One region of the Ferdinandcohnia salidurans genome, then DNA from elsewhere that is predicted to be linked to it. Evidence: riboswitches for the same ligand, from Rfam matches in the RefSeq annotation. Region 1 holds a riboswitch; the other holds the start of a gene.
The links. A riboswitch is a leader RNA that binds a small molecule or an ion and turns the genes downstream of it on or off. The one in region 1 is predicted to bind cyclic di-AMP.
Positions count from the first base shown of each region.

Region 2: linked by a shared signal. The riboswitch ahead of ACFSFW_RS10490 (hypothetical protein) and the one ahead of ACFSFW_RS14525 (cation:dicarboxylate symporter family transporter) in region 1 are both predicted to bind cyclic di-AMP.

Region 1 is NZ_JBHUEK010000024.1:25,205-32,747, reverse strand. It holds gene ACFSFW_RS14530 (thiamine pyrophosphate-binding protein) at 1-1,001, shown strand, start outside; cyclic di-AMP (ydaO/yuaA leader) riboswitch at 1,108-1,262, shown strand; gene ACFSFW_RS14525 (cation:dicarboxylate symporter family transporter) at 1,373-2,635, shown strand; gene ACFSFW_RS14520 (LysM peptidoglycan-binding domain-containing protein) at 2,718-4,106, opposite strand; gene ACFSFW_RS14515 (sugar-binding protein) at 4,303-5,313, shown strand; gene ACFSFW_RS14510 (sensor histidine kinase) at 5,300-6,679, shown strand; gene ACFSFW_RS14505 (response regulator) at 6,745-7,543, shown strand, end outside.
Region 2 is NZ_JBHUEK010000017.1:11,927-19,469, reverse strand. It holds gene ACFSFW_RS10510 (YhfM domain-containing protein) at 295-705, shown strand; gene ACFSFW_RS10505 (YciI family protein) at 947-1,363, shown strand; gene ACFSFW_RS10500 (DinB family protein) at 1,564-2,088, shown strand; gene ACFSFW_RS10495 (GNAT family N-acetyltransferase) at 2,194-2,661, shown strand; cyclic di-AMP (ydaO/yuaA leader) riboswitch at 2,871-3,007, shown strand; gene ACFSFW_RS10490 (hypothetical protein) at 3,013-3,231, shown strand; gene ACFSFW_RS10485 (TrkH family potassium uptake protein) at 3,295-4,656, opposite strand; gene ACFSFW_RS10480 (hypothetical protein) at 4,702-4,851, opposite strand; gene ACFSFW_RS10475 (hypothetical protein) at 4,796-4,960, shown strand; gene ACFSFW_RS10470 (glycosyl hydrolase family 18 protein) at 5,284-6,390, shown strand; gene ACFSFW_RS10465 (DUF2268 domain-containing putative Zn-dependent protease) at 6,651-7,543, opposite strand, start outside.

The DNA.
Region 1 (7,543 bases):
TGATTTTAGCTGGCCTAGGAGCAATACAGGCTGTAAATGAAATAGAGAAATTAGCAGAACTTTGGGGAGCAGGTATCCTTGTAAGCCTAGGTGCAAAAGGGGTCTTTCATCAATCCTGTACGAACTTTTTAGGAGGAATTGGACAAGGCGGAAACCCTCATGCTAAAGAGCTTTTTCAGGAGTCAGATGTTGTTTTATTAGTAGGGAACTTATGGTGGCCGGAAGGATATGTGCCAAAGCAGGCTAAATTGATTCAAATTGATGTTGAGAATGAGAATATCGGGAAAGGTATACCTGTTAAGTTAGGTATTGTAGGTTCAGCTGAAATGCTGGTCCCATTGTTAACGAAAAGTCTTCATAGCGTTTCACAAAATCAAACATGGGTAACAAACATCCAGAAGATAAAAGAAACGTGGGACACACAAAACGAGCAAGAAGGCTTACAATCTTCCCAACCGCTCCATCCATCAAGAATCGTTAGAGCCATTGAAAATACTGTTCAAGACGATGCGATTATTACTCTAGATACGGGGGATGTAACCGTTTGGTTCAATCGCAATTTCCGCTCAACTAATCAACAAATCATCTTTTCAGGAGAGTGGCGAACAATGGGATTTGGTTTGCCTGCCGCTCTTGCAGCCAAACTGTGCTTTCCAGAGAAGCAAGTGGTTGCTGTAGTTGGAGATGGCGGGATCGAGATGACTTTAGCCGATTTATTAACGGCTATCCGATATAACTTAAATATCACAGTCATCATATTCAATAATCATGCGTTACAAATGGAACGCGATAAAATGATAGCCAGCGGAAGCATTCAAAAGGATGTGGACTTAACGAATCCTGACTTTGTAAAAATTGCCGAAGCTTGCTCATGGAAAGGATATTTAATCACAGATGAGAGTGAATTAGAGGATACCCTTGAAAAAGCACTTTTACATAATGGGCCAGCATTGATAGAGGTTGATACTGCACCAATTTTTCACCCGGAAACAAAAGGCTGACCGTGGAAAGCTAGTGTCCCGCCCCCAATCGTTAATGGGGGTGGGACACTTAACTGGAAATGATTCGATAGTTTACTAGAATAATATTTTAGTATAAAATAATTGTAGAGCATTGTTGCTTAATCTTTATCTAGAGCGGGGGACCCAAATTCTTCATGCGGGATTTTTTCCGCTATTGGTGAATTCTTAAATAGAAGGGGCTTATTGTTTCCCATAGTCCTAACCTGAAAGCTAACCTCGTAAGCAATCGAGAGGAAACAGTATGGTAGAATAGTGAATCGGCAACAGCCGGTTTTTTATTACCTTATCTTTCTATATGTTTTCCTTACCTAAGTAATCAGAATCAAATTATTAAGAAGGTGGGGTAATTTATGAAAAAATTCAAGTTAAGTTTGGCTAGTCAAATTTTGATTGGTCTTATTTTAGGTATTATCGTTGGTGGCATTTTCTATGGAAGTGAAACTGCCCAAAGTGTCCTGCAGCCATTCGGAGATCTTTTCTTACGATTAATTAAAATGATTGTCGTGCCGATCGTTCTTTCAAGTATTATCGTTGCGATAGCTGGTGTTGGTGATTTAAAATCAGTCGGCAAGTTAGGTGCTAAATCCCTAACATATTTTATTGGAATGACCTTGGTTGCGATTGCAATCGGCCTTATTTCTGCAAATTTATTCCAACCTGGTGCTGGACTAGTTATGGACCAGTTAGAGCAAAGTGATATCTCAGGTTATGTAGAAACATCAGAAGCGCAAGAAGGAAAATCCATAACCGATACACTACTTCATATTGTTCCTACAAATCCGCTTCAAGCGATGGTTGAAGGAGATATGCTAGCAACTATTTTCTTTGCAGTTGTTTTCGGTCTTGGAATTGCAGCTATAGGTGAAAAAGGAAAACCGGTTTTACGTTTCTTTGAGGGTATGGCAAATGCGATGTTTTATGTGACAAATTTATTTATGAAATATGCCCCGATCGGTGTATTTGCATTAATTGGTGTAACTATTTCAAAATATGGATTTGAATCACTTATTCCATTAGCCAAGTTAGCCGTTACTGTTTATGGAACAATGATTTTCTTTGTAGTAGTTATTTTAGGCCTATTGGCTAAATTTATCGGTTTAAATATATTTAAATTATTGAAGATGATTAAGGAAGAGTTAATCCTTGCTTTTTCAACATCCAGCTCGGAAACCGTACTTCCGAGGATTATGGATAAAATGGAACAGGCAGGAAGTCCAAAGCATATAGCGACTTTCGTTATACCAACAGGTTATTCTTTTAACTTGGATGGGTCTGTTCTATATCAAGCTATAGCGTCTTTATTTATCGCCCAAATGTATGGTATTCACTTAAGCATTGGGGAACAAATCATGCTAATGTTAATATTGATGGTAACATCCAAAGGTATGGCTGGAGTTCCAGGGGTATCCTTCGTAGTGTTATTAGCTACGTTCAGTACAATGGGTTTACCAGCTGAAGGATTGGCATTCATTGCTGGTATTGACCGTATTCTAGATATGGGACGTACCGCGGTTAACGTAGTAGGTAACTCGTTGGCAGCACTAGTTATAGCTAAATGGGAAGGTCAATATAACCCTCCAACTAAAGTTGAAGCTGTTCAACAAGCATCGTAAATATGTGATATTAGTAAGCACATTCCATCAAATAGGAATGTGCTTGTTTTAGGTTTGGGACAAGGGACCTGTCCCTGTGTCCCTAAAAGGCAAATACGTGGTTGCCTATTGTGGTTGAAACGGTACGACTTCTTAGATAGGAGCTCGATGTTTTATCAGGGTTGTAAAAGAATAATGCGCCATTTGTTGGATCTTCACCACTTAGTGCACGTTTTGCAGCTTCTCTATGTTGGTCGTTAGGAGTTGCTGTATGTAACGCACCATTTTCTGCTGGTGTAAATTGATAGTAACCGTAGCTTTTTTCAAACAAGACATCTTTAATAGTATTAGGGAATAAGGGACTATTTACACGATTCACAATTACAGCTCCAACGGCAATCTGTCCTTCTAAAGATTCACCTCTCGCTTCACTGTGTATCATTTTCGCAAGCCATTCGACTTCTTCCTTGTTCACTACTTTCTGTTGTTCAGCGGCGAATGCTGTTCCGCTTTGAACCGGAGCCGGTGTACTTGTAACACCAGAAGGAATCGTCAACGATTGTCCAATCTGCAAACTATCTGAAGAAAGATTATTCGCCTTTTTGATCCCATCCACAGTAGTGCCGTTACGTGTGGCAATGCTATATAACGTATCACCGGAAACAACCTGATGTGTAGATTTATTGTTTTGTGTAGGAGTAAACGCTCCGTCAGAAGGAATCGTCAACGTTTGTCCAATCTGCAACATATCCGAAGAAAGATTATTCGCGCTTTTTATCCCATCCACGGTAGTGCCGTTCCTTGTTGCAATGCTATATAACGTATCACCGGAAACAACCTGATGTGTAGTTGTATTGGTTTGAGTAGGAGCGGACGCACCGCCAGAAGGAATCGTTAACGTTTGTCCAATCTGCAAAATATCCGAAGAAAGATTATTCGCCTTTTTGATCCCATCAACGGAAGTGCCGTTCCTTGTTGCAATGCTATATAACGTATCACCGGAAACAACCTGATAAGTAGTTACATTGGTTTGAGCCGGAATGGCAGTAATGCCAACAGGAATTGTCAATGTTTGTCCAATCTGTAGAGAATCCGAATAAAGATTATTCGCGTTCTTAATTGCATCCACACTTGTTCCATTAGCTTGAGCAATGCTATATAGTGTATCACCCGCTACTACAGTATGGCATAAAGACTTCGTTTGTGGCTTCTTTCCAGTTGCTTCAGCTGCAGAGGCTTGAGTTGCAGGCAAGGTTCCAAGACCTAAGGCGGATAGTAACACTCTGCCTGCCATAATCTTAACGGTTTTAACCTTCAATGCAGGAAATATTCTTTTTACGAAATTAACAGCTTTTCTTTCCATATCAGACTCTTCCACTGGGGATGAGATTCCTAACTCAGCAGAGTACTCGGTTAAGTTTTCATCAAGGTATAAGATTACTTCAAATCCGTCTTTCGTTTCGTTTAGTTTATATCGTGAAAAACTTTCCACCTATTTCACCATCCATTTGTCCTTTTCTACCCTTTACTATCCCCAAGTTCTATCTTTTTACAAATTTAAATCGTGTAATTGGTGAGGAAATAAGAGCAGTGTGATGTTATAAGAACGGATTGAATGCATGAGAATGTCGAAATGTGCTATTTTAATACATAATGATTCTTAGATCGTCTATATTCAAGGGGGCAGCATGAAGAGGGTACGTATGATTTATAGCTTATTACTTATATTTTTTATAACTGCTTTAGGTTTTACCATTTACTTTTATGAACAGGTGCAAACGATTAATCAAGAAATGGAAGAGGTTTATTCCCCAGAAGCATCTTTACCAAAGTATCATTTTGTATTAATAGTGGAGGAGATGGAACATGAGTATTGGCAATTAATTGGTGAAGGAGCAAAGACTGCTGGACAAAAGTATGGTGTAGTAGTGGAGTATATTGGGCCTGAAAGATCAAATACAGAAGAGCAATTGAAACTCTTTGACAAAGCAATTAAATCAAAAGTGGATGGTATTATCGTCCAAGGCCTTAACGAACATTTTACCGACATGATAAACAAAGCGGAGCGTCAAAACATTCCAGTTGTAACGATTGATACGGACTCTCCCGAAAGTATGCGGCATGCTTACATTGGATCAGATAATTACATGGCTGGCCAATTAGCAGGGAAAGCGTTGGTTGAAGATACTAATGGCGTAGCGAATGTCGGTATCATCACAGGTAGTTTGGACAATCCTCATCACCTAGAACGTGTAGAGGGATTTAAAGATGTTGTGGAGCAAGTAGAAGGCATAGAAATTGTAGCGGTTGAAGAGTCAAAGATTACCAGGGTAGAGGTAGAAGAAAAGGCGTACAACATATTAACGGAACATGAAAATATTACTGCCTTTTTTGGAACGAGTTCCTACAATGGGATTGGAATTGTGTCTGCAGCTAATTCTTTACAAAAGGAAAATGATATGTATGTCATTACTTTTGATACAATCGATGAAAATATGGATTTATTAGAGAACGGGGAAATTGAAGCAATTGTGGAACAGCATCCTTTTGAAATGGGATATTTAAGTGTAGAACGAATGGTAGACATTATGAATGGCAAACAGTTTAAAGAAATTACTCATACCAATTCATCCATTATTAATAAATCTACTTTGGATTTTGAAAAAGAAACAACGGTGGTTCCTTATGATAAAAATTAGAACAAAATTACTGATTTATTTTACAACCATCTTACTTTTAATTGTAATTTTGTTTGTTGTTCGTGAGCAGAGTAATCAAAGCATTATGGAACTTCATAATGAGAATGATGAGTATTTGTTTCTATTAAACGAAATTGCGAAAAAGACAAATCAAACATTTGAAACGTTACAAATATACGTATACGAACCGCTACCTGAGAACCTAATTGATTATCAAGAAAGTAAGGAGCAACTCGTAGAACTGCAACAAAGGTTTAAGGATATGGAAAAGGAAAGTATAACGAAAAAAAATTATGTGAATATCATGACCAGTTTTCTAGAACAAACCGATAAGACAGTCATTGCAGTAGAAAAGAAAGATATTGAGGCCTACTCATTATTTATTAGTGAGGCGAATAAAACATCCACCTATATACATGAAGAAACACTTAGTTTGATAAACAATGAGCTAAGCAATTACCAAGCAATAGCTAAGTTATTAGATGAAAAGATTACTTATATGAAAAAGATGGCGATATCGATTCTAATTGTCATTATCCTATTAAGTATCTTATTTGCATTATGGTTTTCCAATGGGATAACTAGCACCATAGAAAGACTTTCTCTAGCAGCTAAAGAAATATCTGCTAGACGCTTTATGGGAGAGGATGTTGTTGTTTCGACAAAGGACGAACTTTGGTTTTTAACAAAGACGTTTAATGAAATGAAGAGGAATATTCTTGAATCAATGAGTGAGATAGAAGAAAAGGCTAAGATGGGGCAATTACTAAAGGAAATGGAATTAAAAAGCTTACAAAACCAAATTAATCCCCACTTTCTTTTTAATACATTAAACACCATTTCTAAAACATCTCTCATCGAAGGAGCGGAGAGAACAAGTGAACTCATTTCTTCAATCTCGACGTTACTCCGATATAATATAAGTAGTCTTGATCGTAAAACAATATTGAAAGATGAAGTTAAAATTGTAAAAGAATATTTTTTCATTCAAAAGACGCGGTTTGGAGATCGAGTGGATTTTATCGAAAACATTGATCCAAATTGCCTTGCAATTCCAATACCTTGTCTTACGCTTCAACCGATTGTGGAAAACGCATTTATTCATGGAATTGAGGATATGGCGGAGGGAGCCAAGATTGAATTACATATTTATGAAGAAGATAATCTGGTGTGCATAGAAGTTAAGGACAATGGGGTAGGAATGGATGAAGCGACACTACAAAGCTTGATGGATCCAAACGACAGCAACGAAGTAACTATGATAAAAGAAGGTACTGGTCATTCAACTGGAATTGGCATGAGAAATGTAATTAACCGTCTTGCGTTGTTTAAAAAAGAGAGTAAAGTTGAGGTGTTTCAAGTATAGGAGAAGGGACTACAGTACGAATTATATTAGTCAAAACGTAAAGAAGAATAAGTGAGGATTTTTTTATGATAAAGGTCATGTTAGTGGATGATGAACAGATTGAAAGAGATGGATTAAAAATAATGCTTAGTAAAAAGCGGGTAAATTTCGAAATTATTGCTGAGGCTAAGAATGGAAAACAAGCAGTTGATTTAGCTATCTTACATAAGCCAGATTTAGTCTTCATGGATATAAAGATGCCTGAGTTTGATGGCTTAGAAGCTATTAAGAGAATCGTTTCTGTTCTTCCGCAAACAAAATTTATTATGGTCTCAGCTTTTGATACATTTGATTATGCTCGAGAAGCAATGAAATTTGGGATTAAAGAGTATTTATTAAAACCTAGTAAAATATCTGAAGTAATCGAGGCTTTTGATCGGATGGTCGAAGAAATCGAAAGTGAGAAGCAAAAAGAAAATGAAACAAAACAAATAAATCGACGACTTGAAAGAGCAAGTTCCTTTATTGAAATAGAATTTATTGTTTCCTTCATTATGGATCACGTTCATGAGTTTAATGAGGAAGATTGGGAAGAATGGCTAGATCTTGAGCATAAACAAGGTTTTGTTGCTGTTTTTACATTCGAATCAGATCATCTGCATGCTAGTCGAGAAGAGAAAAGCCACTGGTATCGAGTGTTGAAAGTAACAATTCATGACGAGTATTCCCATTGTCTTGTCGGTCCTTTGACAGGCTTTCAAGTACCTGTTTTGAGGCTATTAACGGACGAGGATTATAAAAATCATAAAATAAGAGAAGAGTTTGCTCGATCGGTTATCCATCAAGTTCAACATTCGCTTAACGAATGCCACTTATATGTAGGGA
Region 2 (7,543 bases), on a different contig from region 1:
CTCTTGTTATTTTTCATTAATGTATGCTGCATTTTTAAACATGTGTAAAATGACCATGTATTTTCTTCTTGTAATATGAGGGGAGTTTTACTTAAAGATTTAAACATTAGGTGTATCTGACATGGATAAAAGAAAGATTGTAAACTTAATAGATACGAAATTTCAAAGATGAAGGCTAGGGAACTTCTTATTCTTCAAGGCACTTTTCGTAAAGCTTGTAGTTTATCGATATTGAAGAGAAATTTGAAACTTTTTCCAGAGCCTTTCGTCTTATACTAAAAAGGGGAAAATGCCTTGAAGAAAATGATGTATGTAATAGCCTTTATAGGAGTAATTTCAATGTTTATAACAGGTTGTTCGAACCAAGAACAAAACATTGATGTTCAGAAACGTACTGGTGATGAAAATAATTATGAAGACTTCAAAATAATTACGAATAACGAACAAGTTCAAAGGGTCAGGAAGATAATCGATAATATTAATTGGGAAACAGCAAAGGTACAAATGGTACGTCCAGCCGATTACAGATTTGCATTTCAATTTAAAAATGAAGCAAAAGCCGTGTTGTATGAACTTTGGATAAGCCCAAATAAAGACAAAGTAGAACTATTAATAGACGCTGGTAAGTATGTTCAATTAGACAGGAATACGTCAGCAGAACTTTTTGAAGTTCTTACTGGCGAAAAATTATCTAACCAAAAATAGGTTTGTATAAGCACGAAGCAGTTTGAGTTATTGGAGTTTAATCGGAGTGAATTCTACCACAAATAGCGGTAAAGAAATAGCATCTCATGCCCATGTTTATTTTATAGATAATAAGGAAAAGATTTTTTGAGATTTTTTATTTTTTTGTCGATTTGATTTTTCTTGTTCGTTGTATTTATATAGAGGCCGAGTATGATGGTTTTCTAATAGGAACTTAACTTAAAAATAAGGAGGAAAATTTATGCTGTTTATGCTGATTGTCAAAGCCTCACAGAATTCAGAAGGTGGAAATCTCCCAAGTCCTGAGCTCAATGAAGCCATGAGTAAGTACAATGAGGAATTAGTTAAAGCAGGTGTGCGGGTTGCGGCTAAAGGACTTTATCCAAGTTCAAATGGAATCCGTATTTCATTTCCGAAACAAGGGGAAATGCCAGTGGTTACGGATGGCCCATTTACGGAAACGAAAGAAGTGATTGCTGGGTTCATTTTGATAGATGTGAAGTCGAGGGAAGAAGCCATCGAGTGGGCGATGAGGATGCCAGACCCACAGGGAAATGGGGAGGGGCAGATTGAATTGCGTCAAGTAATTGAGGACCCGGTAATGTTTGAGAAAGAAACAGCTAAATTACGCGAGAAATCAGAGAAAGAAAAACTATAGTGACAACCTATGAAACCCATCGTACCATTGAAGGAATCTTGAACGTCGAATCGGCCGATGTATTCTGGTGCCTGACCCTCAGTACGGTAATGCTTTACTGTGGTAAGGGCCAGGCCCTTTTAGTTTTGTAATAATAAGGGAGTTTGAAGAGATATAATCATAGTAAATGGAGAAGCATAATGATGAGAAGGAGGAGTTGTATGCAATTTAACATGAAAGAAGCGATAGAGGTGCTTGAACGTACACCACAAATGCTGGAGTCTTTTTTATCTGGTTTATCGGAAGGATGGCTGCACTGTAATGAAGGTGAAGGAACTTGGAATGCCGTTGAAGTGATAGAGCACCTCATTGAGGGTGAGAGAAATAATTGGATACCAAGACTAGAATTTATTCTTCAGGAAGGTTGCAATCAACCATTTCCTCCATTTGATCGATATTCACACTTAAAAGATAAATCTCAAATGTCAATTGATGAAAAGTTGCAGGAATTTAAAGCACTAAGAATGCAAAATATAACAAAACTTAATTCTCATATTGATCCTGATCTTCATCTTGAGTTGAAGGGTTCACACCCTGCATTTGGTACAGTGAAGATGAGAGAGCTGCTTTCAACATGGGTTGTTCATGATCTAACACATATTGCCCAGATTGTAAGGGTGCTGGCTGAGAGATATAGGACAGACGTTGGTCCTTGGAAAGAATATTTAGGTATTTTAAAAGAGTAGGAGAATAAACATTAGGTGTTATTCAACAAGGTTAAAAGAGAATTGGTATTTTACTATAGGTGCAGGTTTATGTAAGAAGTAATAATTGTTGGAGGAGAAGTAAAGTTGAAAATTAGACTTGCTGAACTAAAAGATAGTACTCAATTAATCAAAATGAGATGGGATTTTACGGTTGAATTTGATGAAAGTAAAAAAGACTCCTCATTCGAGCATTTTGAACAGGAATGCCATTCTTTTTTAGAGAAAGCAATTAATAGTGACCAGTGGTTTATATGGGTTGCAGAGATAAATGGACAAATTGTATCACATATATACATAGAATTAATTCAAAAAGTCCCCCGACCTGGTAGAAGAACATACCCATTTGCCTATATGACAAATGTATACACAGTTCCAGAATACCGGAATAAAGGCATTGGAAGTGATATGCTTCGTATGATCAATCAGTGGATTAAAGAAAACAATTATGAATTTGTGATTGTTTGGCCTAGCATAGATTCTATTCATTATTATAAGAAAAACGGTTATATTTCGAGTACGGAGCCTATGGAATATTTCCCATCAAAAGACTAGTGCGTTTTTAATTGAGTTAGTGTACTTAAAAAGTAGGATCGTTTAATAGTTTTATTTATAATTTTACGGAAAGATGAGTTATATCTAGAAAAATAAAGGGATATGAGGTTATTTTATAAAAAAATGCTTAAAATGGCGTATTTTCGAGGATTTTATGTATTTACAACTCGTAACAACCGGAGTATTCTAGTGGCAAAGAAAACCTTAATGAAATATTTCGGCCTAATTCTGTAAAGGGAACGGAGGAACCAATATTTGGGGTTAACTCAAACTTATTTGAGGGGATGAGATTCTCTTTCGCCATCCTACCCGTCAGCTAACTTCGTAGGCTAAAGCGAAGGGGTGGTTATTATGGGGAATATTTGCAGATTTGTAATTAACGCGATAGGTAAAAATGGAGAATTATATTATACCCAATGTAGGGATAAGGAAGAATTAAAACATTGGCTAAAAAAGAATCAACATAAAATCTTTGTCAATGACTTAAAAGTTATCGATAAGGAAAAAAATCCAACCCTACGATGGTTGACTAAAATAGAATTAAGAATGGCTTTAAGACGCCATTCTTAAGATGATAAGACATTAGTATAACAATTTGAAAGACCTTCTACTATTAGAGAAGGTCTTTTTAAATTACCCAATGATTACTCGCTCTTTTGGATAGTGATATTTCGGTTCATTACCATTTTTAGAAATAATAAATATAAAAGAAAGAATTCCAATTCGTCCAATAAACATTAACAGAGTAATGATGATTTTTCCAATATCACTTAACTCAGAAGTTATTCCCATTGATAGACCAGTTGTTCCAAAAGCCGAACATACTTCAAATAGTATTTCCATTGTTGAAAAGGGCTCCGTTATTTTTAGCAGCATAACAGAGATGAAACAAAGGAATATTGCTGTATGCATAATAGCCATTGATCTTAATATGTCATCAGGGTGTATTTCTCGTCTAAAAACCTTCACAGATTTATTCCCTCTTGCAAAGTTATACATAAATAACAGATTAATCGCAAATGTTGTTGTTCTTACTCCACCACCAACAGAACTTGGAGAAGCTCCAACAAACATTAAAACACATAGTGCAAGAAGTGTTGGTTCAGAAAACTGGCCCACATCCATGGTTGCCAAACCACCATTTCTAGTTGTAGCCGATTGAAAAAATGCATAGAAAAAAGACTCGTGCCATGTTTTATCAGCGAAGAAATGGCGTGCTTCCAAAATTAGAATGGAAATTGTACCCAGAAACATCAACGAAAAAAATGTAACAGTTGTTAATTTTGTATATAAAGAAAAATGGGGTGATTTATATGGTTTTTTATTCCGTATAAAATCTTTTACTTCGATTAGTACAGGAAATCCGATGGCCCCAAGTGTTAATAAGATGATATTTATCAACTGGACAAAATAATCGTTCGCAAATGGAATGAGTGATTGACCAGTAATATCAAAGCCAGCATTTGTTGTTGCACTTACAGATGCAAAAAAACCTTGTAAGTATGCTTCTTGCCAGGTAGGATAATACGATAAAAAATATGTACCTAGAATAGTTCCTCCAAATATTTCGATAGCAATTATGATAAACAAGATATTTTTCATTAGCTTTACAAGCCCAGCCAGTGTGGATTGGTTTTGGTCAGTTTGAATAAGTTTTCTTTCTTTTAATCCAATTTTTTTTCCTACCAGTAACCAGAAAAAAGTCCCTAATGTCATAATTCCTATTCCACCAAATTGTAGGATAAACATGAGGATAAAAATACCAGCCGTAATAAATGTATCAGGAGTTGAAACTACACCAAGTCCAGTAACACTAATTGCACTAACAGCTGTAAATAATATGTCAACAAATGTCCAATCTACTCCTGGTTTTAGAGCGATAGGTAGGCTTAATAAAATGACAGAAACTAGTACTGCAAGTAAATAAAAGGTAACGATTATTTGGGAAGGTGCAAGGTTCCCAAACTTAACTTTAATTTTTCTCAGCTTAGACATCCAGATAACCCCTTTGGTAATGATTTTACCTACAATATGAAATTATTATAAACCTTTTGATATCATCTTCAAATAAGACATTACGTAGTTGGAAGAACATTTTAAGACAGGGAGAAGGGGAAGGTGAGGGTTTGAAGCAATGATGGCCCCATCACCAATGGCCACAACAGGTACGACAGTGGCATTTGCTCCAATCCAGACATTTTTACCGATTATTAAGGTAGAGGATATAAAAGAAGATAATGATCATGCCTATTTCCACTTTTATGACCCAAGTGGTAAGAAGCTTCAAGTACACTGGTAAGATCAAAATAAATTACCTTATTTTATTAACGGGTGCTTCCTTTATAAGGAGAAGTGCCTTTTTATTTTAGAAAGAAAATTGTACTGGTTTTTCGCTCTGAGCGTTTTTTACGCAAATTTTAATGTTATTTTAAATGTTAATTTGGTTGCTAATTCAGTTGAGATTTTCCTTCTTTATGCTTTTTGTACTGCAAAACCGAACTACTAAAAATAAGTTGTGATGTTATTTTTCCCGAAATCCTTAAAGGGGGAAAGTCACTCGGTGAATAAGATTCAACTTTTCTTATCAACTTAAGTACTATACAAATTAGAAGAAGGTGTATTATGTCGAAGAATAAATATCGGTCAATCACCATCATTTCTTTAAGCCTTGCCTTAATCCTAATTTCATCGTGTAGTCAGTTACAAAGAAAAGAAGAACACAAAAATGATAAAACTCCTCGTGAAGTTTTAGGTTTCTATACAGAACAGGAAGGAACATTTCCAGGGTCTCAACCTACAGTTGACTCGCAATTCGCCAGTTTAAGCAGCATTGCACCTTTCTGGTATAAGCTTGATGATAATCGTCCAGGCAATCTTATAGATTCCGTTACATCAGATCATAAAAGAAAGGTTATTCAGAGTGCCCATGATAAGAACCTGAAGGTATATATGGTTGTACATAATCTCTTCTATGAAACCGTGGAGAAGGGCAAGCAGGTAGCGAGTAATGTCCTTAATAACGATAAAAACCGGAATGTTTTTATTGAGAACCTACGCAATGAAATGACTCAGTTTAACTATGACGGTATTAATATTGACATGGAAAATTTGAATTTGACTGACCGTGATTCCTTTAGTCTGCTGATTAAAAAATTGTCTGATGCTCTGCATGATGATGGAAAAGAAGTTACGGTTTCTGTCCCGGCAAACACAGGTGATTCCCGCGCTAATCCCTGGTCACCGTGGTTTGACTATGAAAAACTTGGTCTATATTCTGATGGATTAATGATTATGACATACGATGAACACAACCCTAGAACAACACCCGGGTCAACAGCATCAGTCGATTGGACAGAAGCAACGATTCGTTATGCTTTGAACCAGGGAGTACCACCATCAAAAATTTTACTCGGTATCGCAGGTTATGGATGGGACTGGGATACAACAGCTGACAAAGCCGAGTATAGCTCCTATGTACAGATTATGGATCAGAAAGAAAAATATAAAGCAAAAGTTCTATGGGACTCCCGTTCACAAACACCTCATTTCAGTTACGTAGATAAAGAACAACACAGCCACCAGGTATGGTTTGAGAATAGCCATAGTCTGCGGTTTAAGCTAAACCTTGTAGAAAAATATAACTTACGGGGAATCGGGATTTGGCGACTAGGCTTAGAAGACCCAATGTACTGGGAAACCATACCCGAGAAAATAAAAGTAAAAAAGTAATAGAATGGTCATCCCAATCCTGAATATGGGTTCTGAAACAAGGAATATTTCAGATCGAATTTAGAAGTTTGAATCCGACCTAACGAGGACAAGAATCAAAGATCAAGCTGCCAATCATTCTTGGCGGCTTTTCTTATTCAGCTCACTGGGCAGGATAGTAGAAGAAGAAAAAAACAGCTTTATAATTAAGTAGACAGAAAATGCAAAACAAAAAAGCAAAGTCAGAATGTCTCTTCCTTTGCAAGAATCTAAATAAACTTTTATTTTGAAATCCTATCTCCATATTTACTATTTGATAAAATCTCCTCCGCAGGTAATACTGTCCAGTCTCTGACCGGGGTGGTGGGATTCTTTTCTAAAAAGGAATTCACTATTTGGTATCCAATCTTGTAGTTGGTCCAACGGGGGATTCCCTTGTTTGGATTTCCAAAATAATCGCGATATAATGATTGGTCAAGGTCAATTGACCATAAATCTTCTTCCAAATCCTCCCATACCTCTTTTTCTTTTTGTGCTGAAAGAGGTTCTATCCACGGTATAGTAATATCGGGGTAAAGACTTTTGGCAAAAGTGTCCGCTTTTCCTTCGAGAATAATTGAATCTAATAAAGTGTTATTCCAGTTTACATTTCCGCTCTCCATATAAATAGTATGATGATATTCATGTGCAACAGCATACTCCAACAAATCCTCTTTAAATGAAGATGGATCAATCTTTATTAAGATTACATCCTTACTAACTGCGTTCCCAGCAACGCCACCCATTAAATTGATACCATCCATGTTATCCGGATTTGGAGGAAATAAATACACTCTCTTATTCTCGCCTGGAAGGGTATTAGATGATTTAATCAAGGCTTGTTCTATTATTTTATTTATTTCATCTTGATTATTAATTAGAGAATAAACAAATTCCTCTAAAGTTTTAGTGTTTTTAGGAGTTGCAAAAGCATAATGGTCCTTTATCCAATACCCCTCTCCTTTACCTAAAGTATCTAATTGAAATGGTTCGACAACTTTTTGATAGTAATGTTCTTCCATCTTCTCGTGTTGTTCAATTTCTGAAACGCTTTCTATGTAATCTAATACTTGAGTATAAAAGGGTATAATTTTAAATTCCTGATTGCCATTCTTCACAATGATGGGGTTCTTAA